4 regions of the Streptomyces sp. NPDC001904 genome follow, and region 4 is predicted to be linked to each of the others. Evidence: riboswitches for the same ligand, from Rfam matches in the RefSeq annotation. Region 4 holds a riboswitch; each other region holds the start of a gene.
The links. Region 4 has a riboswitch for cobalamin ahead of ABT127_RS20185 (ribonucleoside-diphosphate reductase subunit alpha). Riboswitches for the same ligand answer to the same signal wherever they lie in the genome.
Positions count from the first base shown of each region.

Region 1 (5,567 bases), on a different contig from region 4:
TCGGCCCGACCCGGGAAGAGGCGAATGCTAGGTTCGGCAGGGCCGCTCGGCGCCCGGCGCGCCCTCTCCGTAAGGGGCCGTCCCCTACGAGCCGTACGAGCCGTTCCGTACGCGCACGAGCTCACCCGGGGCGCGCCCGGCGATGCCCCGCGCCCAGCGATGCCTCCCAGGACTCCGGAAAGAAGGAACGCGCCATGACCCGCCGCGTCTGGTTCGTCTCGCCCGCGCTGAACGCCTCGCTGCGCCAGGCCCGGTTCGACGACGGGGCCGCGCTGGACGCCGCCGGCCGCGCGGCCGCACGCGCCGCGGCCCCGGCCCTGCCGACGCCCGCGCTCGCCGTCGCCTCCGGGAGCCGGCGCTGCCGGGAGACCGCCGGGCTGCTGGGGCTCGGCGCGGCCGTCGAGCCGGAGGCGCTGGCCGCTCCGGACACCGGGAGCTGGCGCGGCCGGACCCTGACCGAGGTGATGGAGACATCGCCGCAGGAGGTGGGCCGCTGGCTCGGGGATCCGGAGTTCCGGGCCGGGGGCGGGGAGTCGGTCGCCGATGTGTGTGCGCGGGTGTCGCGGTGGCTGGACACGCTCGGCGACCGGACGGGGGTGCCCGACGGCGGGCTCGTCATCGGTGTCGTGGAGCCCGAGCTGGCGCGTGCCGCCGTGGTGCACGCGCTGGGGGCGCCCCTGTCGGCCTTCTGGCGCTGCGACGTGGCGCCGCTGACCGTGACCGAGCTGAGCGGCCGCGACGGCCGCTGGAACCTGCGCTCGGGCCGGCCTCTCGCCGCGGAAGACTCCCAGGAGCCGCCGTCGCGGTAGCGGCCCGGCATCCGGGCCGACGAGAGAGGGCCCGCGGACGGATCCGCGGGCCCTCTCTCGTCCGGCTCGGTCGCGCTTGCTCGACCGGTCGGTTCAGTTCGCTGCCGGGACCGCCTGACGGGCCGCGGCGGGCTTGGGGTTGAGCAGACGCTCGGCCAGCTCTCCGAAGAGCAGCCCGAATCCGGTCCACAGCGTGATCTGGATGGCGAGCGCCGAGAGCCGGAAGCGCCAGAGCACGGCGGCCGGGAAGTGTTCGGGCACCTCGTTGATCACGGGCAGGAACTGGAAGGCCAGGCCGACGACCACGGCGAAGGCGAGAACGGCGACGACGGTCGCCCACCAGGTGCCGAGACGCGGCGCGAGCCGCTTGCCGAGCAGGGTGGCCGCGACCGCGAGGAGGACGCTGAGCACCATCATCAGGAAGTACAGGGTGGTCCGCTTGCCGATGGTGTCGGCGTTGCCGACGGCGGGCGGATTGGCGGGGTACTTCAGGAACGGGACGACGTACACGGCCAGCAGCGCGCAGCCCGACAGCAGCAGGGCCGTCGCACGCGGGCCGAAGCGGCCGACCCGGCCGAGCGCGAAGCAGTAGGCGAGTGCGGCGATGCCGCCGAAGGCGACGCCGTAGACGAGGACGCCGGTGGCCAGTCCGGCCGTGGACTGCAGGCCGCGGGAGACGAGTTCGACCTCGTCGCCGTGGGAGTGACCGGCGTGGCCCTCCTCGAAGCCGATGGCCTTCTCGACCAGCGGCTCACCGAGCCAGTAGGAGATGAGGAGGGCGAGCACGCCGGCCGCGAGACCGGCGAGCATCCCCCGAACGAGCAGATTGCGTACGGTGGTTGAGTTCATGGGAGTGCGACGTTCCTCCGCCTTCTCAGTGGCAGGGGAAGCCGAGCAGGTGACGGGCGTCGTGCACCCACTCGTGCACACCCGCCCCGCTGAACACGGAGGTGGCGCCCTGTTCGGCGCCGACGAAGTACAGCAGGACAAGCATCAGGATGCCGAAGAAAGCGGCCCAGGGGGCGATCGCCTTCAGCGGCAGCTTGGCCGGTATGACAGGAGTGGTGGCGGTCGGCTGGGCGACATGCTGCGCCATTGGCAGGGCCTCCTTCGGGAGTTCGCGTCCCGTCTCGGTGGTGCACATGGACGACCGTCCCGGGTCTGACTCACGCACAGCCCCACGAGGGCTGCGCGCTCACAGTGGCGCGACCGTGCCGGATTCCCACCGGCTTCCGTCGACCGTCGTCGATAACGGCACGACATTACCTTCTGTCGCGTGCATGGCCAAGGGCGGACGGAGACACCCGGTGAGCCTTCCGGCCAACTTCCGGCATCACGGTGGCTGAAAACAGCCTTTGGGAGGCAATGTGCGGAGCTGTCGACACCCCGTACCCCCTGAGAGTGCCTTCGGGTCGCGCCGCGAACGGGCGTCGACGACTTTTGTCAACGCACCGTCCAAATCCGCGCGTCGATCAAGGCGGCACAGTCGCGCGAGGCTGCCGACGGCGGCCCCCACAGACGCTCGCACGCGGGTGAGCTTGCGCTTTCCCGGCCCCCAAAGGCCGGTGTGCGCGCGGAATCTGAGGGTGGATCACGGTGATAGCATCCCGGCATCCGCGATCTTGATCCACTCGTCCTGCGCGCCTTCTTGCGATGTGCTCGCGTGTGTGCATCGCCGATCGGGTGACGCTCTGGGCCGTGTCGCGGGCCCTGACGAAGTGCATCTGTCGCCATGCGCCGAGAAAGGTTTCCATGACACAAGACGCACTGGTGTGGTGCCTGGTTGCGATAGCGGCGATATCCGTCGCCGCCGTTGTGGCACTCACCATCCGCAGTAGAGCGCTCGCGGCGAAGAAGCAGCGGTCGGAAGCAGATCTGCGTCAGCAGCTGAGTGCTCTGGAACGCCAACTCCACGGCTCTTCGGCCGAGTTGCAGAGGATCTGGACCGAGCGCGAGAGCGCGATCCTCGCCGCGAAGGAAGACGCCGAGGAGAACACCAAGGCGGTCCTCAAGGGCGCCGCCAGCTTCCTGCAGAGCCTCGCGGCCGAGCAGACCACCCTGCTGCACGCCGTGCAGCAGCGGTACGGAGGTCACGCCGTCCTCAGCGACCTCCTGGACGTGAACCACTCCAACGCCCAGATGGCGCGCAAGGCCCAGGGCATCGCCGTGATGTGCGGCGCGCCCCTCGGGCGCCGCAACAGGGCGGCCAGCGTCTACGACGTGGTCCGCAGCGCCCAGGGCCAGATCCGCAACTTCAGCCGGGTCGCGATCATGCAGCAGACCGGTCTCGCGCTGAAGGCGTCCGCGGTCGCGCCGGTCGCCCTCGCCGTGGCCGAACTCCTCGACAACGCTGCCAGCTTCTCGCAGCAGGACGCGCCGATCGAGGTGACCTTCCAGCGGATCCAGAACAACCTCTGCATCATCATCGACGACGCGGGCGTCAGCATGAGCGACGAGGACCGGCAGCGCGCGACCGCGCTGCTCTCCGGCGACGACGTGCCCCGCCTGTCGCAGCTCGGTACCCAGCCCAAGTTCGGCTTCCCCGTCATCGGTCTGATCGCCCGCCAGTACGGCTTCAAGGTGGATGTCACCGGAGTCTCCCGGTACGGCGGTGTCCGCGCCGTCGTGCTGCTGCCCGAGGAGCTGTGGACCATGGAGGAGACGCCGCCGAGGACCGAGGCACCCGTCAGCCGCATCCGTCGGACCCCGGCCCCCCAGGAGCAGCCGCCGCCCGAGCAGCAGGCCGAGCCGCCGGCGGAGACCCGTTCCGAGACGCGTACCGAGGCCCCGAAGCGCACGGTGCACGGGCTGCCGAAGCGGGGCGAGCGCCAGTCCCCCATCGCGAGCGTGCCGGACGCGTCGCCCCGCCGGCCCGCGTTCCCGGCCTCCGAGGGAGCGCCGCGCACCTCGGGCCGCAGCCTCGGCGCCCTCCAGCGGGGCACGCTCTCGGCCCGCAAGATCGACACCCCGTCCGCCGAAGGGTCTGAAGACGAATGACGCCAGACCTGTCCTGGATGCTCCAGGACATCGTGCAGAACGTGCCCCTGGCGCGGCACGCCGTCCTGCTCTCCGCCGACGGTCTTCCCCGCGGCTCGACGGAGGGTCTCGACCCCAAGGACGTCGACACCATCTCCGCCGCCATGGCCGGCATGCAGTCCCTCAGCCGTGCCACCGCCCATTTCGCCGGTTCGGCGAAGGACGGGGAGTGGAGCCAGACGGTCATCGAGTTCGACCACGGCTGGATCTTCCTGATCGGGGCCGGGCAGGGCGCCTACCTCGCCGCGGCGGCCGAGCCCGATGTCGACATGCAGCAGATCTCCTTCCGCATGCACCGGCTGGTGGCCCGCCTGGGCAACAACCTCACCTCGCCGCCCCGCGTCCCGACGGACGAGGCCGGGGCGGGCGGCTCCGCCGCGGCGGACCGGCCCGGCGCCACCGGCGCATCGGGGTTCGTGCTGCCCGAGCTCGACCGGGCGGTCGCGGAGGTGCGCGGCGCACGGCACGCCGTCCTGCTGGGCGGGGACGGACTGCCGCGCGGGGCGACCTCCGCGATGACCCGGGACCTGGCGGACACCATCTCCGCCGCGATGACCGGCATCCACGCGTACAGCAGGGTGACGGCCCAGTTCGCGGGCGCCGTCGAGGACGCGACGTGGCGGCAGACGGTCATCGAGTTCTCGCACGGCTGGATCTTCCTGATCGCCGCCGGTGAAGGGGCCTTCCTGGCCGCGTCCGCCGAACACGACTGCGACATCGAGGAGTTCACCACCCGGCTGCACCAGGTGGTGCCAGAACTGGGCGCCCGGTCCGCGCACGGAGGGAGGATCGGCGATGTCTGAGGATCCCGACGAGGGACTGGAACTCACCTCCCCCTTAGTACCGCTCTTCGTCATCACCAACGGGCGCGCCCTGCCGCCGGATCACCAGTACGCGCACACCGCTCTGGTGACGGCCGCCCGCGACGCCGAAGCCACCGTGCGCGCGCTGTCACCCGAGGCCCGTACGGTCCTCGACCTGGTGGCCAACGGGTTCCTGTCCGTGGCCGAGGTGGCCGGGCACACCCACCTGCCCCTGGGCATCGTCCGCATCCTGCTGGCGCAGCTGGAGGAGGGCGGCCTGATCCTGGTCAGGAAGCCCATACCGAGTGCCGAAAGGGTCGACAGGGAGCTGGTCAGCGCCGTTCTCGACGGCCTGCGGAAGAAGCGATTCGGAGCGTAACTTGTACTTGGATCCAGACGTTTCGCACGCGGTCAAGATCCTCATAGTGGGGCACTTCGGGGTCGGCAAGACCACCTGCATCGGCGCTCTCTCCGAGATCGAGCCGCTGCGGACCGAGGAGGAGATCACCGAGGCCAGTGTCGGCTTCGACGACCTCTCGGGCACGCCGAACAAGACGACCACGACCGTGGCCATGGACTTCGGCCGACTCAGCCTCAGTGAGTCCCTCGTCCTCTACCTGTTCGGCACCCCCGGGCAGGAGCGCTTCAAGGAGATGTGGGAGGAGCTGTCGCGCGGTGCGCTGGGCGCGCTCGTCCTCGTCGATCCGGAGCGCCTGGAGGAGTCGTTCCCGGTCCTCGACCTCGTGGAACGGTTCGGCCTGACGTACGCGATCGGTGTCAACCGGTTCGACGGCACCGCCGACTATCCCCTCGAAGAGGTGCACGAGGCGCTGAATCTGTCTCCGGACACCCCGGTCGTCGGCTGCGACGTCCGGGACGAGGAGTCCGCCGGGCAGGCCCTCATCACCCTGGTGGAGCA
Region 1 covers NZ_JBEOYI010000005.1:374,228-379,794, forward strand. Annotated here, with positions in the region: gene ABT127_RS11030 (histidine phosphatase family protein) at 195-809, shown strand; gene ABT127_RS11035 (CbtA family protein) at 903-1,658, opposite strand; gene ABT127_RS11040 (CbtB domain-containing protein) at 1,684-1,905, opposite strand; cobalamin riboswitch at 1,945-2,080, opposite strand; gene ABT127_RS11045 (ATP-binding protein) at 2,562-3,806, shown strand; gene ABT127_RS11050 (roadblock/LC7 domain-containing protein) at 3,803-4,648, shown strand; gene ABT127_RS11055 (DUF742 domain-containing protein) at 4,641-5,027, shown strand; gene ABT127_RS11060 (GTP-binding protein) at 5,029-5,567, shown strand, end outside.
Region 1: it holds a riboswitch for cobalamin, as region 4 does, so the genes downstream of both, ABT127_RS11040 (CbtB domain-containing protein) here and ABT127_RS20185 (ribonucleoside-diphosphate reductase subunit alpha) in region 4, are expected to answer to the same signal.

Region 2 (5,567 bases), on a different contig from region 4:
GGACGGGAAGACCTCGCCGTTGTCCAGGTGGGAGGGGACACCGAGCACCGCGGCGAGCGAGATCGCCCCGCGGAACCCGGACAGGGCGCTCACGGTCAGCCGGCGGCCGGAGTACGTCGTGCCGGAGGCGCGGGCGCTGTTCCTGCGGGCGATCCGGAAGAAGGCGGCGACACCGAAGTAGTAGGCGAAGCGCACGGCGACGAGGGTGCCGGCCACGGCGAGCCCGGTGCCGAGGGCGCGGGGGATCTCGTCGTCGCCCATCGTGCGGACCGAGAAGTCGAGTTCGACGCCGATGAGGACGAACAGGGAGCCGTTGAGGAGGTAGGTGGCGACCTGCCAGAAGTTCTGCGCCTGGACCCGGACCTCGGCCCGTACGGTGCGCGGCCCGCTCTGGCTGAGCATGAGCCCGCACACCACGACGGCGACCACGCCCGAGGCGTCGATCCGCTCGGCGACGAGATAGCCGGAGAACGGGGCGAGCAGCAACAGCACCTGCCCGCGCAGCGCGTCGGCCTGCGCCATCCGGGCGCGGAACCACTGCACGACCGTACCGGTGACCAGGCCGATCAGCGCGCCGCCGCCGTAGCCGAGGACGAACAGCCAGCCGACGTGCGGGGCGGTGACGTCCTCCGTGCCGACGGTGACGCCGACGGCGATGCCGTAGACGACCAGCGCCGTGCCGTCGTTGAGCAGGCTCTCGGCGCGCAGCAGGGTGATGTCTCTGCGCGGCAGGAGCCGGGCCACGACGTTGACGGCGGTCGCGTCGGTGGGCGCGACCGCCGCGCCCAGCACCCAGGCGGGCCCCCAGTCGATGCCGAGGGCGTGCGCGACGCAGGCGACCGCCGCCGCCGAGGCGATGACCAGCACGGTGGCGGCGAGCGCGACGTCGGTGAGGTGGCGGCGGATCTCGCGCAGCGAGGTGTTGAGGCTCTCCCAGGCCAGCAGCGCGGGCAGGAACAGCAGCAGCACCACCTCGGAGGGCAGTTCCACCTTCCGCAGCGCGGGGATCAGGCCGATGAGCACGCCCATGACCATGAGCACCACCGGCGGGGCGATGCGCAGCCGGTCGCCGAGCGCGGAGCCGACGAGCACGGCGATCCCCAACAGCACGACAAGCTCCAGACCGAGCACGCGTTCCTCCCTCAGGCACTGCGCTGACACTGTGGTGCCCCAACTGTGCCGTGTGCCTGGACGGAAGCCCGCCTCGGTGTGCGGGTGTCGGCCGGTCCGGGGTCAGCCGGGTGGGCTCGGGGTCGCCGTGGGGCCGGTGGTGCCGGTGCGGTCGGGCCCGGTCGGGGGCGCCGATGCCGACGGGGACGGCACGGCGGTCTCCGGTGTCCGGGACGGGCCCGGCGTGGAGCCGCGGTCCGGGACGGCGGGCGCCGAGGGGGCCGCGGGCGGTACGGGGGTGCGGTGCGGTTCCGCGTCCGGGGCCAGGGTCAGGTAGCCGGCGACGAGGGCCGCGGCGGTGGCGAGACCGGCGAGCACCGGCGCGAACCGGCGCCGGTCGCGGTGGAACAGGGGCAGTCGGCGCAGGTGCGGTCCGGGCGGCTCGGCCGGGCGCAGCGTGCGTACGGTGATGCTGTCGGCGCGGGCCGCGAGCGCGTCGTGCAGCCGTCGCTCCAGCGGGCGCTCCGGGCTGCCGGCCGGTTCGGTCCGTGGTGTTCGCGGTGTCATATCCGGCCCTCCAGGATCTTTTCGAGTGCGTCGAGCGCGCGGCTGGCGTTCGATTTCACCGCGCCCCTACTGATGCCGAGGGTGGCGGCTATCTCAGCCTCGCTGAGGTCCGCCCAGTAGCGCAGGACGAGGACTTCGCGACGGCGCGGTGTCAGCCGGGCGAGCGCGGCGAGCACTTCGCGGTGCGCCTCGTCGAGGACGACGGAGTCCTCGGCGGACGGGGTCTCTCCGGCCGGTGGCGGTGTCCACGCGCGGGCGGTGCGGCGGCGGCGCAGGACCGACCGGGCGGTGTTGACGACCGAGGTCCGCAGATAGCCGAGGGCGTTGTCGACCTCCGTGATCCGCTCCCCGTGGCGTCGGTAGAGGGCGGTGAACGCGTCCTGGACGACGTCCTCCGCGGTGGCCGGGTCGTCCACGAGCAGCACCGCGAGCCGGACCATGCGCAGCCGGTGCGCGTGGTACAGCTCGCTGACCGTGGGTGGCCGGTCCGGCCGGGGGTAGGGGTGCGTGCCGCCGTACCCGGAGGGGTGGCGCGGTGTGTCCTGGCCGGGTGCCGCCTCGAGCGTGGACCGGTCGCGGCGCAGCAGCCCGCGCAGCGACGCCCGCCATCCGGGGCGGGTCCGGCCGTACGACGGCGTGAACGGCCGCGGCCGCGGGGCGAGCTGAGTGGCTGCGGGGCTGTGCACGGGGTTCCTCGGGCGGTGTCAGCGGTGCGAGCGGCGGCGTACGGCGAAGAGGGCTCCCGCCCCACCGGCGACCAGGACGACGGCCCCGGCGCCCATGACGGTGGTGCTGGTGTTCGACGAACCAGTATGGGCCAGCTCGTCCTTGGAGGGGACGGGCGAGGGCGCCACGGTGCCGTCGGCGGACGGCGCTGCGGACGGCTCAGCGGACGGCTCAGCGGACGGTACGGCGGACGGCTCTGCGGACGGCGGAACCGTCGTGGCCGGTGTCGGAGCGCTGGTGGCGGGCACCGGGCTGGCGACGCTCGTGGGGCTGGCCGACGGGTGTGCCGGTGCGGCCTGGGCGGCGGGGATCGCGGCGAGGGCGGCCAGCAGGCCGGTGGCGACGACGGCGCCGCGGACGGGGACGAGGTGGTTCACGGTCGTACTCCAGGGTCGGGGTGAAGGACACCGGTCGGCGCCCTTCACCCCCACACGACGCGCGACCCCGCGCCGGGTTGCCGTGGTCGCACGGATTTCTTCGCCGGGTTCCACGGGCGTTCCGCACGACGGCCGCCGCGACGCCGTGCACGGCTGTGTGTTCTCTCCCCGCGCTGCGCGGCCGGTCCCCCTGGCGACCCGGGTCCGGTGGCCCGTAGGGTGAGTCCCGCAGCTGGTTCGCCCCGTCCGCCAGGCGGGATGCGTCGCAAGAGGGAACCCGGTGGGAATCCGGGACTGCCCCGCAGCGGTGAGTGGGAACGACCGCCGTCATACGCACTGGGCCTCGGCAAAGAGGCTTGGGAAGCGACGGCCAGTAGGTGTCCGTCCGGTCCGGACGGACGTGCTCACGAGTCCGAAGACCTGCCACCTGCCCGTGTGCGTACGACGCGTGCGCGGACATCCCGGTGACCTCGTGGGCGGGTCGGCGTACATATCCGGCGGACGACCGCGCCTTCACCGCGTGACGTCGAACCGCCGTGTGTGTCACTCCTTCGTGCCGTACGGGTCCCCGGGATCCCAGGGATACGTCTCTCGAAGGAGAACTCCGTGACCACCAGGACCCCAGCCGCGGCAGCACGGGCCACCGTGTACGGCTACCCCCGTCAGGGCCGCGACCGCGAGCTCAAGAAGGCCGTCGAGGGCTACTGGAAGGGCCGCGTCACCGCCGACGCCCTCCGGGCCACCGCCGCCGAGCTGCGCCGGGCCAACTGGCGGGAACTCGCCGCCGCCGGGATCACCGAAGTCCCGACCGGCGACTTCTCGTACTACGACCACGTCCTCGACACCACCGTCATGGTCGGCGCCGTCCCCGAGCGCCACCGCGCCGCGGTGGAAGCCGACGCCCTGGACGGCTGTTTCGCGATGGCGCGCGGCACCCAGGACGTGGCGCCGCTGGAGATGACCAAGTGGTTCGACACCAACTACCACTATCTGGTACCCGAGTTGGGACCGGACACGGTCTTCACCGCCGACTCCGCCAAGCAGGTCGCCGAGTTCGAGGAGGCCGTGGCCCTCGGGCTGACCGCCCGTCCGGTCCTGGTCGGCCCGGTCACCTATCTCCTGCTCGCCAAGCCCGCGCCCGGCGTCGCCGCCGGCTTCGATCCGCTCACCCTCCTCGACCGGCTGCTGCCCGTGTACGCGGCAGTCCTCGCCGACCTGCGCGCCGCCGGCGCCGCATGGGTGCAGCTCGACGAGCCTGCCCTGGTCCAGGACCGCACCCCGGCCGAGCTGAACGCCGCCGCCCGCGCCTACCGCGACCTCGGCGCTCGCACCGACCGGCCCAAGCTCCTCGTCGCCTCCTACTTCGACCGGCTCGGTGACGCCCTGCCGGTTCTCGCCAAGGCCCCCGTCGACGGCCTCGCCCTCGACTTCACCGGCGCCGCGGCCGCCAACCTCGACGCGCTCGCCGCCGCCGGCGGACTGCCCGGCAAGCGGCTGGTCGCGGGCGTCGTCGACGGCCGCAACATCTGGGTCGACGACCTGGAGAAGTCCCTCGCCACGCTCGGCACTCTGCTGGGCCTCGCCGAGCGAGTCGACGTCGCCGCCTCCTGCTCGCTGTTGCACGTCCCGCTGGACGCCGCCCTGGAGCGCGACATCGACCCGCAGATCCTGCGCTGGCTCGCCTTCGCCCGCCAGAAGACCGCCGAGATCGCCACGCTCGCCAAGGGCCTCGCCCACGGCACCGACACGATCACCGCCGAACTCGCCGTCAACCGCGCGGCGCTCTCCTCCCGCGCCACCTCGCCCATCACCCGCGACCCGGCGGTGCGGGCCCGCGCGGCCGCGGTCACCGACGCCGATGCCCGGCGCTCGCAGCCGTACTCCGCGCGGGCCGCTGCCCAGCGCGCCCACCTGGGCCTGCCGCTGCTGCCGACGACCACGATCGGCTCGTTCCCGCAGACGTCCGAACTGCGCACCGCGCGCGCCGACTTGAGGGCCGGTCGGATCGGCACCGCGGGCTACGAGGAGCGCGTCAGGACCGAGATCCGGGACGTCATCTCCTTCCAGGAGAAGACCGGGATCGACGTCCTGGTGCACGGCGAACCCGAACGCAACGACATGGTCCAGTACTTCGCCGAACAGCTCACCGGCTACCTCGCGACCCAGCACGGCTGGGTCCAGTCCTACGGCACCCGCTACGTCCGCCCGCCGGTCCTGGCCGGTGACATCTCCCGTCCCGAACCGATGACGGTGCGCTGGACGGCGTACGCGCAGTCGCTGTCGGACCGCCCGGTCAAGGGCATGCTGACCGGCCCCGTCACCATGCTCGCCTGGTCCTTCGTCCGCGACGACCAGCCGCTCGGCGACACCGCCCGCCAGGTCGCCCTCGCCCTGCGCGACGAGGTCAACGACCTGGAGGCGAACGGCACTTCGGTCATCCAGGTCGACGAACCCGCGCTGCGCGAGACCCTCCCCCTGCGCGCCGCGGACCGCGCCGCGTATCTCGCCTGGGCGACCGAGGCGTTCCGGCTCACCACGGCCGGTGTGCGGCCGGACACCCAGATCCACACGCACATGTGTTACGCGGAGTTCGGTGACATCGTGCAGGCGATCGACGACCTGGACGCCGACGTGATCAGTCTGGAGGCGGCGCGCTCACACATGCAGGTCGCCCGCGAGCTGGCCGAGCACGGCTATCCGCGCGAGGCCGGTCCGGGGGTCTACGACATCCACTCGCCCCGCGTCCCGAGCGCGGACGAGGCCGCCGCACTGCTGCGTACGGGCCTC
Region 2 covers NZ_JBEOYI010000005.1:366,724-372,290, forward strand. Annotated here, with positions in the region: gene ABT127_RS10995 (Na+/H+ antiporter) at 1-1,131, opposite strand, end outside; gene ABT127_RS11000 (hypothetical protein) at 1,234-1,677, opposite strand; gene ABT127_RS11005 (RNA polymerase sigma factor) at 1,674-2,363, opposite strand; gene ABT127_RS11010 (LAETG motif-containing sortase-dependent surface protein) at 2,382-2,780, opposite strand; cobalamin riboswitch at 2,997-3,222, shown strand; gene metE (5-methyltetrahydropteroyltriglutamate--homocysteine S-methyltransferase) at 3,387-5,567, shown strand, end outside.
Region 2: it holds a riboswitch for cobalamin, as region 4 does, so the genes downstream of both, metE (5-methyltetrahydropteroyltriglutamate--homocysteine S-methyltransferase) here and ABT127_RS20185 (ribonucleoside-diphosphate reductase subunit alpha) in region 4, are expected to answer to the same signal.

Region 3 (5,567 bases), on a different contig from region 4:
GACCGTGGGGGCGACGGTTCTGACGGAACTGCCGGTCCAGGCAGCGGCGAGGCCGAAGGGGCACGACGTCTCGTCGCACCAGAAGAACGTCGACTGGTCGAAGGCGAAGAGGAAGGGGGCCAGGTTCACCTATGTGAAGGCGACCGAGTCCACGACCTACAAGAATCCCTACTTCTGGCAGCAGTACGACGGCGCCCGCAACGCCAGCATCATCCGGGGCGCCTATCACTTCGCGGTGCCCGACAAGTCCTCGGGCCGGGCCCAGGCCGCGTACTTCGTACGCAACGGCGGGGACTGGCGGGGGGACGGCTGGACGCTGCCGCCCGCGCTCGACATCGAGTTCAACCCCTACTCCAAGCACAAGTGCTACGGCATGAGCAGGGGCAAACTGGTCTCGTGGATCTCGTCGTTCAGCGCCGAGGTCCTGCGGCTCACCGGCCGCCGCCCGGTGATCTACACGAACTACCACTGGTGGAAGACCTGCACCGGCAACAGCGGGGCCTTCGCCACCAACCACGCCCTGTGGCTCGCGCGCTACGACGAGAGCGCGGGATCGCTGCCCAGCGGGTGGTCGTTCTGGACGTTCTGGCAGTACGACAACAGCGGCGGGCTGCCGGGTGACCAGAATCTCTTCAACGGGTCCATGGCCCAGCTGAGGAGGTTCGCCCGGGGCTAGCCGGAGCCGGGACCAAGGTCCCTCGGAACCCGGTATTCCGGGGCTCCGAGGGGTCTCCTCCCGGGCCGAACCGGAGTCGGTGTCCCCACCACGGGCCAAGCGGAGTGATCCCGCTCCGGATCAGGTCACCACAATGCCCGGCCCAGTTCATCTTCCGTTCACCCGACGTGCTTACGTTCGAACCGCCACTGACGTCCAACTGAAGCCTGGGTAAATGGAACACATCACGCTGCTCCTTGCGATCGTGATCGTTACCGCACTGGTTTTTGATTTCACCAACGGTTTCCACGACACCGCCAACGCGATGGCGACGACCATCTCGACCGGCGCCCTGAAGCCCAAGACGGCGGTGGCCATGTCCGCCGTGCTGAACCTCGTCGGAGCGTTCCTCTCGGTCGAGGTCGCCAAGACCATCTCCGGCGGCATCATCAACGAGGACGGCCTCAGAACAGAGGTCATCTTCGCGGCGCTCGTGGGCGCCATCCTCTGGAACCTGCTGACCTGGTTGCTCGGCCTGCCGTCCAGCTCCTCGCACGCCCTGTTCGGCGGCCTCATCGGCGCCGCGGTCATGTCGATGGGCTGGTCCTCGGTCAACGGCGGCACCGTCGTCACCAAGATCCTGCTCCCCGCGGTCGCCGCGCCGCTCGTCGCCGGCCTCGCCGCGATGCTCGCCACGCGCCTGACCTACCGGATCAGCGCCAAGACCGACGCGAAGGCCACCAGCAAGGGGTACCGCGCCGGCCAGATCGCCTCGGCCGGACTCGTCTCCCTCGCGCACGGCACGAACGACGCGCAGAAGACGATGGGCATCATCACCCTCGCCCTGATCACCGGCGGGGTCATCGCCCCCGACGCCGACCCGCCGCTGTGGGTCATCGTCTCGGCCGGTACGGCCATCGCGCTCGGCACGTACCTGGGCGGCTGGCGGATCATCCGCACCATGGGCAAGGGCCTCACCGACCTCGCCCCGCAGCAGGGCTTCGCCGCCCAGACGTCCGCCGCGACGGCGATCCTCGCCTCCTCGCACATCGGCTTCTCGCTCTCCACCACCCAGGTCTGCTCCGGCGCCGTCATGGGCTCCGGTCTCGGCCGCAAGGGCGGCGTCGTCCGCTGGTCGACCGCGACCCGGATGTTCGTCGCGTGGGGTCTGACCCTGCCGGCCGCCGGTCTGGTCGGCGCGGGCGCCGAGTTCCTCACCAAGCAGGGCCCGTGGGGCGTCGGCCTCACCGCCGCGCTGCTCGTGGTCGGCTCGGGCGTCATCTGGAAGCTCTCGCGCCGCGACTCCATCGACCACACGAACGTCACCGCCGACGAGGTCGGCTCCGCCGCCGAGCCCACCGCGGAGCCCGCGGGCGTCGTGACCACGGCCATCGCCGCGGTCACCCCGCCGCCGGTCGGCACCCTGGTCATCGGGGAGTCGGAAGACGTGAAGGCGACCATCCCGGCCCCCGCGCCGGCCGACCCCGCGCGCCCCGCCGGCGCCACGCTGTAAGGGAGCAGGACCAGCTATGAAGATCGACTGGGCGGCCCTCGGTTCCGTGTTCGGCGTCAGCCTCGTGGTGACCGTGGCCCTGGTGGGCCTGTTCACCCTCGGCATCGTCGGCCTCTCCAAGAAGGAGTCGGCGGCGCAGCGGGGCGACTCCGCGGCACTCGTCACCTCCGGCGCGTACGCGTGCTTCGCGGCCTGCGCCGCGGCCGTGGCGTACGGGATCTTTCTGATCGTGGCCTGAGCCGCGACAGCCCTTTCGGCGGGCCCGGACCTCCTTGGTCCGGGCCCGCCGTGTCTGCGTGTGCCGCGGCCTGTCCCGTGCCGGGTGCCGCTCTCGTCGTGGCCGGTCGCGCAGTTCCCCGCGCCCCCGAGGCATCCGCTGACGCGCGGCGTGTCTTTTCGGGGCGCGGGAACCCTGTGGACCTCCCCACACTCTCCCGCCCCAGGTCAACAGCAAGTTGACGCACCTTCGCGGAGCGTGGTGCACTTCCAACGCCATATACGGCAGCAGGTGAGGAAGCCGGTGCGAATCCGGCGCGGTCCCGCCACTGTGAGTCCCCGGTCGTCCGGGGGCGAGCCAGGAACTCCCGCTGCCGGTCTCGTCGAACCAGGGCGTGGACACCCTGAGTGAGGACAACTACCGCCATGTTCGCCCCGCGCGGCGTCATGCGGTCCGGGCGCGTGTTCGCGTACGGGGCCGCCGCAGGACTGTTGAGCGATCTGCTCGTCGGTGATCCGCGCCGTGGGCACCCCGTCGCAGGGTTCGGGCGGGCCGCGGGCGCCGTCGAGCGGAGGCTGTGGCGCGACCACCGCGGCTGGGGCGCGCTGCACACGCTGGTGTGCGCCGGTGGCGCCGCCGCCGTGGGAGCCGTCGCCTCGCGTGCCGTACGCCGCTCCCCCGCCGCCGCCGTCGCGCTGACGGCCGCCGCGACCTGGGCCGTGGTCGGCGGGACCTCGCTGGGCCGGGAGGCGCGGGCGGTCGGCTCCGCGCTGGAGGCCGGGGACGTGGAACTGGCCCGGGAACTGCTGCCGCGGCTGTGCGGGCGCGACCCGCAGGGCCTGGACGCGGACGGGATCGCCCGGGGCGTCGTCGAGTCGGTCGCCGAGAACACCTCCGACGCCGTGGTGGGCGCGCTGGTGTGGGGCGCCGTCGGCGGGGTGCCGGGGCTGCTCGCCTTCCGCGCCGTGAACACGCTCGACGCGATGGTCGGGCACAAGTCTTCGAAGTACCGCCGGTTCGGCTGGGCCTCCGCACGCCTCGACGATGTCGTGGGCTGGCCCGGGGCCCGGCTCACCGGCGCCCTCGCCGTCCTCGCCGGCGGGCGCCCCCGCGCCGCGCTGGCCGCGTGGCGGGCGGACGCCGGACAGCACCCGAGTCCCAACGCCGGGGTCGTCGAGGCCTCCTTCGCGGGGGCGCTCGGGGTACGGCTCGGCGGCACCCTGTCCTACGCGGGACGGGTCGAGCACCGGCCGGTGCTGAACGGTACGGGCCGGGCGGTCCGGGTGACCGATGTGGAACGGGCCGCGCGGCTGTCGCGGCGGGTGAGTGTGCTGGCGCTGGGAGTCTGTGTGGGCGGGCGGTTGCTGTGGAGTCGTCGATGAACCGGGGCGGGCTGCTGGTGGCGGGCACCACCTCCGATGCCGGGAAGAGTGTCGTCACCGCCGGGATCTGCCGGTGGCTGGTGCGGCAGGGCGTGAAGGTCGCGCCGTTCAAGGGGCAGAACATGTCCCTCAATTCGTTCGTCACCCGCGAGGGCGCCGAGATCGGCCGGGCGCAGGCGATGCAGGCGCAGGCCGCCCGTGTCGAGCCGACCGCGCTGATGAACCCGGTGCTGCTCAAGCCCGGCAGCGACCGCAGCAGCCAGGTCGTGCTCATGGGCAGGCCGGTGGGCGAGATGAGCGCACGGGGCTATCACGGGTCGCGCCAGGAAGCGCTGCTGGACACCGTGGTGGGGTGCCTGGAGGAACTGCGGGGCAGTCATGATGCCGTGATCTGTGAAGGCGCGGGCTCGCCCGCCGAGATCAATCTGCGGCGCACCGACATCGTGAACATGGGCGTCGCGCGGGCCGCGCGGCTGCCGGTGCTGGTGGTCGGGGACATCGACCGGGGCGGTGTCTTCGCCTCGTTCTTCGGGACGACGGCGCTGCTCGCGCCGGAGGACCAGGAGCTGCTCGCCGGGTATCTGGTGAACAAGTTCCGCGGTGACGTGACACTGCTGGAGCCCGGCCTCGACATGCTCAAGTCCCTCACCGGGCGCGCCACTTACGGCGTGCTGCCGTATCAGCACGGGCTCGGCATCGACGAGGAGGACGGGCTGCGGGTCTCCCTGCGGGGCGCGGTCCGCGAGTCCGTCGTCGCGCCGCCCGCCGGTGCGGACGTGCTGCGGGTCGCGGTGTGCGCGGTGCCGCTGATGTCGAACTTCACCGATGTGGACGCGCTGGCCGCCGAGCCGGGTGTCGTCGTGCGGTTCGTGGACCGGGCCGAGGAACTCGTCGACGCCGACCTGGTGGTGGTGCCGGGCACCCGCGGGACCGTGAAGGCCCTGGAGTGGCTGCGCGAGCGCGGGCTCGCGGACGCGCTGGCCCGGCGGGCCGCGGAGGGCCGGCCCGTGCTCGGCATCTGCGGCGGCTTCCAGGTGCTCGGCGAGCGCATCGAGGACGAGGTCGAGTCGCGCGCCGGGGTCGTCGACGGGCTCGGACTGCTGCCCGTACGGGTGCGGTTCGCCGCCGAGAAGACGCTCGCCCGGCCGGTGGGCGAGGCGCTCGGCGCGTACGTCGAGGGGTACGAGATCCACCACGGGGTCGCCGACGTGCTGGGCGGGGAGGCCTTCCTGGACGGGTGCCGGGTGGGTGCCGTGTGGGGGACGCACTGGCACGGGTCGCTGGAGTCGGACGACTTCCGGCGGGCCTTTCTGCGGGAGGTCGCCCAGGCCGCCGGGCGGCGGTTCGTGCCGGCGCCGGACACGTCCTTCGCCGACCTGCGCGAGGAGCAGCTGGACCGGCTCGGGGATCTCATCGAGCGGCACGCCGACACGGATGCGCTGTGGCGGTTGATCGAGGGGGGTGCCCCGGCGGGGCTGACGTTCGTTCCCCCGGGAGCGCCGTCGTGAGTGCCGGGCGGGAAGGTCGCCCCCGCCGCCCCTTCCCGTCCCGTCCCCGGGGGCCGCGCCCCCGGACCCCCATGGGTTCGTTCTCGTGTGCGCGTTCGTGGGGGTTGAGCGCGCAGTTCCCCGCGCCCCTGACGGGGCGCCTCAACTCCACGGAGGATCAAGGCTGATGGCTGTCCCTTATCCGTTCAGCGCCGTCGTCGGGCAGGACGATCTGCGGCTCGCTCTTCTGCTCAACGCCGTGTCGCCCGCCGTCGGCGGTGTGCTCGTGCGCGGGGAGAAGGGGACCGCCAAG
Region 3 covers NZ_JBEOYI010000031.1:64,199-69,765, forward strand. Annotated here, with positions in the region: gene ABT127_RS34190 (lysozyme) at 1-676, shown strand, start outside; gene ABT127_RS34195 (inorganic phosphate transporter) at 891-2,168, shown strand; gene ABT127_RS34200 (hypothetical protein) at 2,185-2,406, shown strand; cobalamin riboswitch at 2,621-2,771, shown strand; gene ABT127_RS34205 (cobalamin biosynthesis protein) at 2,832-3,767, shown strand; gene ABT127_RS34210 (cobyric acid synthase) at 3,764-5,275, shown strand; gene ABT127_RS34215 (putative cobaltochelatase) at 5,442-5,567, shown strand, end outside.
Region 3: it holds a riboswitch for cobalamin, as region 4 does, so the genes downstream of both, ABT127_RS34205 (cobalamin biosynthesis protein) here and ABT127_RS20185 (ribonucleoside-diphosphate reductase subunit alpha) in region 4, are expected to answer to the same signal.

Region 4 (5,567 bases):
ATCCTGCCGCTGTACTCGCTCATGCTGGGCCTGCTCGCGCTGCTCGGGTTCATGGCGATCGCGGCCGGGATCAAGGTGCAGAACGGGCAGTTGGCGATCCCGCAGCTCTTCGAGGACATGTTCCCCGACTGGTTCGCGGGGGTGGCGTTCGCCGCGATCGGCATCGGCGCGCTGGTCCCGGCGGCCATCATGTCGATCGCCGCGGCGAACCTGTTCACGCGCAACATCTACAAGGACTTCATCAAGCCGGACGCGACACCGCAGCAGGAGACCAAGGTCTCCAAGCTGGTCTCGCTGCTCGTGAAGGTCGGCGCCCTCGCCTTCGTCCTCACCATGGACAAGACGGTCGCCATCAACTTCCAGCTGCTGGGCGGCATCTGGATCCTGCAGACCTTCCCGGCCCTGGTCGGCGGTCTGTTCACCCGCTGGTTCCACCGCTGGGCGCTGCTCGCCGGCTGGGCCGTCGGCATGGTGTACGGCACGCTCGCCGCGTTCGGGGTGGAGTCGCCGACGCAGAAGCACTTCGGCGGGTCCTCGGCGGAGATCCCGGGCATCGGCCAGATCGGCTACATCGGCATGACGGCGATCGTGCTGAACGTGATCGTGACCGTGGTCCTCACCTTCGTCCTGCGGGCCGTGAAGGCGCCGGAGGGCGTCGACGAGACCTCGCCGTCGGACTACACCGCGGACGCCGGCGACAAGGGCGTGCAGACCGAGCTGCCCACGGTCGGTGCCGGTCACTAGTACCGCTCCCCCGGTCCACCTGACGAGCCCCTCCGGTCCGGAGGGGCTCGTCCCGTTACGGTGACCCGGTACAGCCCCGCACCACCCGCCTTGGAGGAAACGTGCCCGCCCCCATCGTTCTCGACAGTGATCCCGGTATCGACGACGCCGTAGCGCTCCAGTACCTGCTCGGCACCGGCCTGTGGGACCTCAAGGCGTACACGACGGTCGGCGGCAACGTCCCCGCCGAGCAGACCTTCCGCAACGGCCGCGCCCTCGCCCGCGCCTTCGGCATCGACGGCGACGTGTCCGTGCACCGCGGCGCGGGCCGCCCGCTCACCCGGCTGCCCTACTCGGCGGCCGGGGAGTTCCACGGCGCCTCCGGGCTCGGCGCCGAGACGCTGCCCGACTCCACCGCGCCCGAGCAGGCCGAGTCCTCCGCGCAGGCGCTGCTGCGGCTCTCGCGGGAGTACGAGGGTGAGCTCACCGTCTGCGCCACGGGACCGCTCACCAACGTGGCCCTCGCGCTCACCGAGGACCCCGGCTTCGCGCGGCGCGTGAAGAAGCTCGTCTTCATGGGCGGCGCCGCCGACGTGCCCGGGAACATCACCCCGGTCGCCGAGTTCAACGCCTGGGCCGACCCGGACGCCGTGGACCTCGTCGTCTCCTCCGGCATCGCCTACACGATGGTCGGCCTCGACGCGACGCACGGCTGGCGGTTCACCACCGACGACCTGGAGACCCTGCGGGCGGCGGGCGAGGGCATGGCGCTCACCGCCCGCCTGATGGACTTCTACCTCGGCGCCTACCGGGAGACCGGCGGCTCCCCGCTGCACGACCCGCTGGCCGTGGGCGTGTGCGCCGACGAGTCGTTCGTGACCGCCGCCGAGGGCACGGTCGTGGTGGAGTGCGGCTCCGAACTCACCCGCGGCAAGACCGTGTTCATCCCCTACGACGCGGACTACCCCCGCGCCTACTACCAGGAGTCCCCGCTGGTCGCGGCCCGCACCGCGCGGCGCGGCCGGGTCGCCCTCGGCACCGGCCCGCGCAACTTCACCGAGGACTTCGTGAACACCCTCCTCAAGCAGCCGACCGCCGCCTGAGCGTCACGGCCCCACCCCGTACAGCCCGCTGCCCACCTCCCGCGCGAGCCGCGCGGCCCAGCGCACGGTCGCGTCGCGGTCCGTGCCCTCGCCGCTGATGACCTGGACGAGGACGCCGCCGACCCGGACGTGGGCGGTGTACGTGGTCCTGGTGTCGCCCTCGTAGACGATGTCCTGGACCTCCAGGTACGCCTCGTCGCCGAGGCCCTTCAGCGGCTCCGCGCGGTAGCGCTCGGTGGCCGTGCCCGCCTCCATGTCGGAGCCGAACTCCCGGCAGTGGCGCAGGATGTCCTGCTCGACCCGGTGCAGTTCACGGGCGGCCGCGGGCCGCAGTGACACGAGGAGCTCGGTGACCACGATGTGCCCGCGCGGCGGCGCGTGCGTCCGGTCGACCCAGGAGGCGTGGGCGGAGGCCGTCGTGCCGCGGTAGGCGGCCGGGCCGAGCCACGCCGGGTCCGCCGTGCTGTCGAGGCAGTACGACCACCGGCCGCGCCGCTGCTCGTGGGTGGACTCGAACGGCATCGCGAGCACCTCGTCGAGCTCCAGGCCCCGCCCGAAGTCGCTCGCGGGCAGCAGCGCGGCCCGCAGCCGCTCGGCGCTGAAGGTGCGCGCCCCGGGCGCGGCGGCATCCAGCCCGGGCGCGGTCGCCGGGCCGGTCGGGAGGACCACTTCCGGACGGGCCGGCTCCGGGCGCGTCGGCGTGGCGGACGCGGTCCTGCTCGACGCGGGCCGCTTCGCCTCGGCCCCCTCCGGCCGCTGCTGCCGATCAGCGCCGCACCCGGCCAGAAGCCCCGCCAGGACCGGCACCACGGCCGCCGTCCACCACCCGCGCATGGCACCACTCTCCCCCTGATCGTCCCCACTGCGAGACCTTAGCCGACACAAGATGTGGGGGTGCGGCGAACACCCGGCACAACATGTATGCTCGCTCTCGCTGTCAGCGCAGGGGAATCCGGTGCAAATCCGGAACTGTCCCGCAACGGTGAACGTAAGCCTCGTACAGGCGCCCACGTGAGTCCGAAGACCTGCCGACGGCACACCCGAGCCACCCGGCCCGGGTGTCGACGACGTCCGGGCCTCGTGGAATGGGCCGGTGACGCGGGCCCTGCCGTGCGCGGGCCCCTGCCACTGTCTCCCCGCGGGCCCCGAGCCGAGCGAGGGAGAGCCCCACCGTGACCATCGCGCCCGCTGATCCTGCCTCAGTCGTGGCCGAGGCGGATGCCCCCGGTACCGCGTTGCTGCGCACCCTGACCGAGCTGACCGCCGATCTGCCCGCCGCCGATCCCGGCCGGGTCGCGGCCGCCGCGCTGCGGGGCCGCAGCGCGCGGGCCGACGAGGCCGAGCTGCGCGAACTCGCCACCGAGGGCGCGGCCGGGCTGATCTCCGAGGACCCCGTCTACTCCCGGCTCGCCGCGCGGCTGCTGACGCTCTCCATCGCCGCCGAGGCCGCCTCGCAGGGCGTCACGTCGTTCACCGGATCGATCGCCGTCGGCCACCGTGAGGGCCTGATCGCGGACCGCACCGCCGAGTTCGTCCGCGTCCATGCCGCACGCCTCGACGCGCTGGTGGACCGGGCGGCCGACGACCGCTTCGGCTACTTCGGCCTGCGCACCGTCTTCAGCCGCTACCTCCTGCGGCACCCGATCACCCGCAAGGTGATCGAGACGCCCCAGCACTTCATGCTGCGGGTCGCGGCCGGTCTCGCCGAGGACGACTCGGCGCGCGCGCTCGAAGAGGTCGCCGCGCTGTACCGCCTGATGAGCCGGCTCGACTACCTCCCCTCCTCCCCCACGCTCTTCAACTCCGGCACCCGGCACCCGCAGATGTCGAGCTGCTACCTCCTCGACTCGCCGCTGGACGAGCTGGACTCGATCTACGACCGCTACCACCAGGTGGCCCGGCTCTCCAAGCACGCCGGCGGCATCGGGCTGTCGTACTCCCGCATCCGCTCGCGCGGCTCGCTGATCCGCGGCACGAACGGCCACTCCAACGGCATCGTGCCGTTCCTGAAGACCCTCGACGCGTCGGTCGCCGCCGTGAACCAGGGCGGGCGCCGCAAGGGCGCGGCCGCCGTCTACCTGGAGACCTGGCACTCCGACATCGAGGAGTTCCTGGAGCTGCGCGACAACACCGGCGAGGACGCGCGGCGCACCCACAACCTGAACCTGGCGCACTGGATCCCGGACGAGTTCATGCGCCGGGTGGACGCGGACCGGCCGTGGTCGCTGTTCTCGCCGGCCGACGTGCCCGAGCTGGTCGACCTGTGGGGCGACGAGTTCGACGCCGCGTACCGGAAGGCCGAGGCCGAGGGGAAGGCGCTCAAGACCATCCCGGCCCGCGACCTGTACGGCCGCATGATGCGCACCCTCGCGCAGACCGGCAACGGCTGGATGACGTTCAAGGACGCCGCCAACCGCACCGCCAACCAGACCGCGGAGCCCGGCCACACGGTCCACTCCTCGAACCTGTGCACCGAGATCCTGGAGGTGACGGACGACGGGGAGACCGCGGTCTGCAACCTCGGCTCGGTGAACCTCGGTGCGTTCGTGGTCGGGGGCGACATCGACTGGGAGCGCCTGGACGAGACCGTCCGCACGGCCGTCACCTTCCTCGACCGCGTCGTCGACATCAACTTCTACCCGACCGAGCAGGCCGGCCGCTCCAACGCCCGCTGGCGCCCGGTGGGTCTGGGCGCGATGGGTCTGCAGGACGTCTTCTTCAAGCTGCGCCTGCCGTTCGACTCCCCCGAGGCCAAGGCGCTGTCCACGCGGCTCCAGGAGCGGATCATGCTCGCCGCGTACGAGGCGTCGGCGGACCTCGCCGAGCGCAGCGGCCCGCTCCCCGCCTGGGAGAAGACCCGGACCGCGCGCGGTGTGCTGCACCCGGACCACTACGACGTCGAGTTCACCTGGCCGGAGCGCTGGGCCGCGCTGCGGGAACGTATCGCCTCGACGGGCATGCGCAACTCGCTGCTGCTCGCCATCGCGCCGACCGCCACGATCGCCTCGATCGCCGGTGTCTACGAGTGCATCGAGCCGCAGGTCTCCAACCTGTTCAAGCGCGAGACCCTCTCGGGCGAGTTCCTCCAGGTCAACTCGTACCTGGTGGACGAGCTGAAGGCGCTCGGCGTGTGGGACGCGCAGACCCGGGAGGCACTGCGCGAGTCCAACGGCTCGGTGCAGGGCTTCACCTGGGTGCCCGAGGAGGTCCGCGCGCTGTACCGCACGGCGTGGGAGATCCCGCAGCGCGGGCTCATCGACATGGCGGCGGCCCGTACCGCCTTCCTCGACCAGGCCCAGTCGCTGAACCTGTTCCTGGAGACGCCGACCATCGGCAAGCTCTCGTCGATGTACGCGTACGCCTGGAAGTCGGGGCTGAAGACGACGTACTACCTGCGCTCGCGTCCCGCGACGCGCATCGCCCGGGCCGCCGGCCGCTCGTCGGTTCCTGCCCAGACCACCCAGACCGCCGCCGAAGCCGACGCGGTCGCCTGTTCCCTGGAAAACCCCGAGTCCTGCGAGGCCTGCCAGTAATGACCGACACCACTCCTGAGAAGAACCTGCTCGACCCGGGCTTCGAACTGACCCTGCGCCCGATGCGCTACCCGGACTTCTACGAGCGCTACCGCGACGCGATCAAGAACACCTGGACCGTCGAGGAGGTCGACCTCCACTCGGACGTCGCCGACCTCGCGAAGCTCAGCCCCGGTGAGCAGCACATGATCGGCCGCCTGGTCGCGTT
Region 4 covers NZ_JBEOYI010000011.1:175,142-180,708, forward strand. Annotated here, with positions in the region: gene mctP (monocarboxylate uptake permease MctP) at 1-744, shown strand, start outside; gene ABT127_RS20175 (nucleoside hydrolase) at 846-1,826, shown strand; gene ABT127_RS20180 (hypothetical protein) at 1,830-2,660, opposite strand; cobalamin riboswitch at 2,736-2,873, shown strand; gene ABT127_RS20185 (ribonucleoside-diphosphate reductase subunit alpha) at 2,999-5,359, shown strand; gene ABT127_RS20190 (ribonucleotide-diphosphate reductase subunit beta) at 5,359-5,567, shown strand, end outside.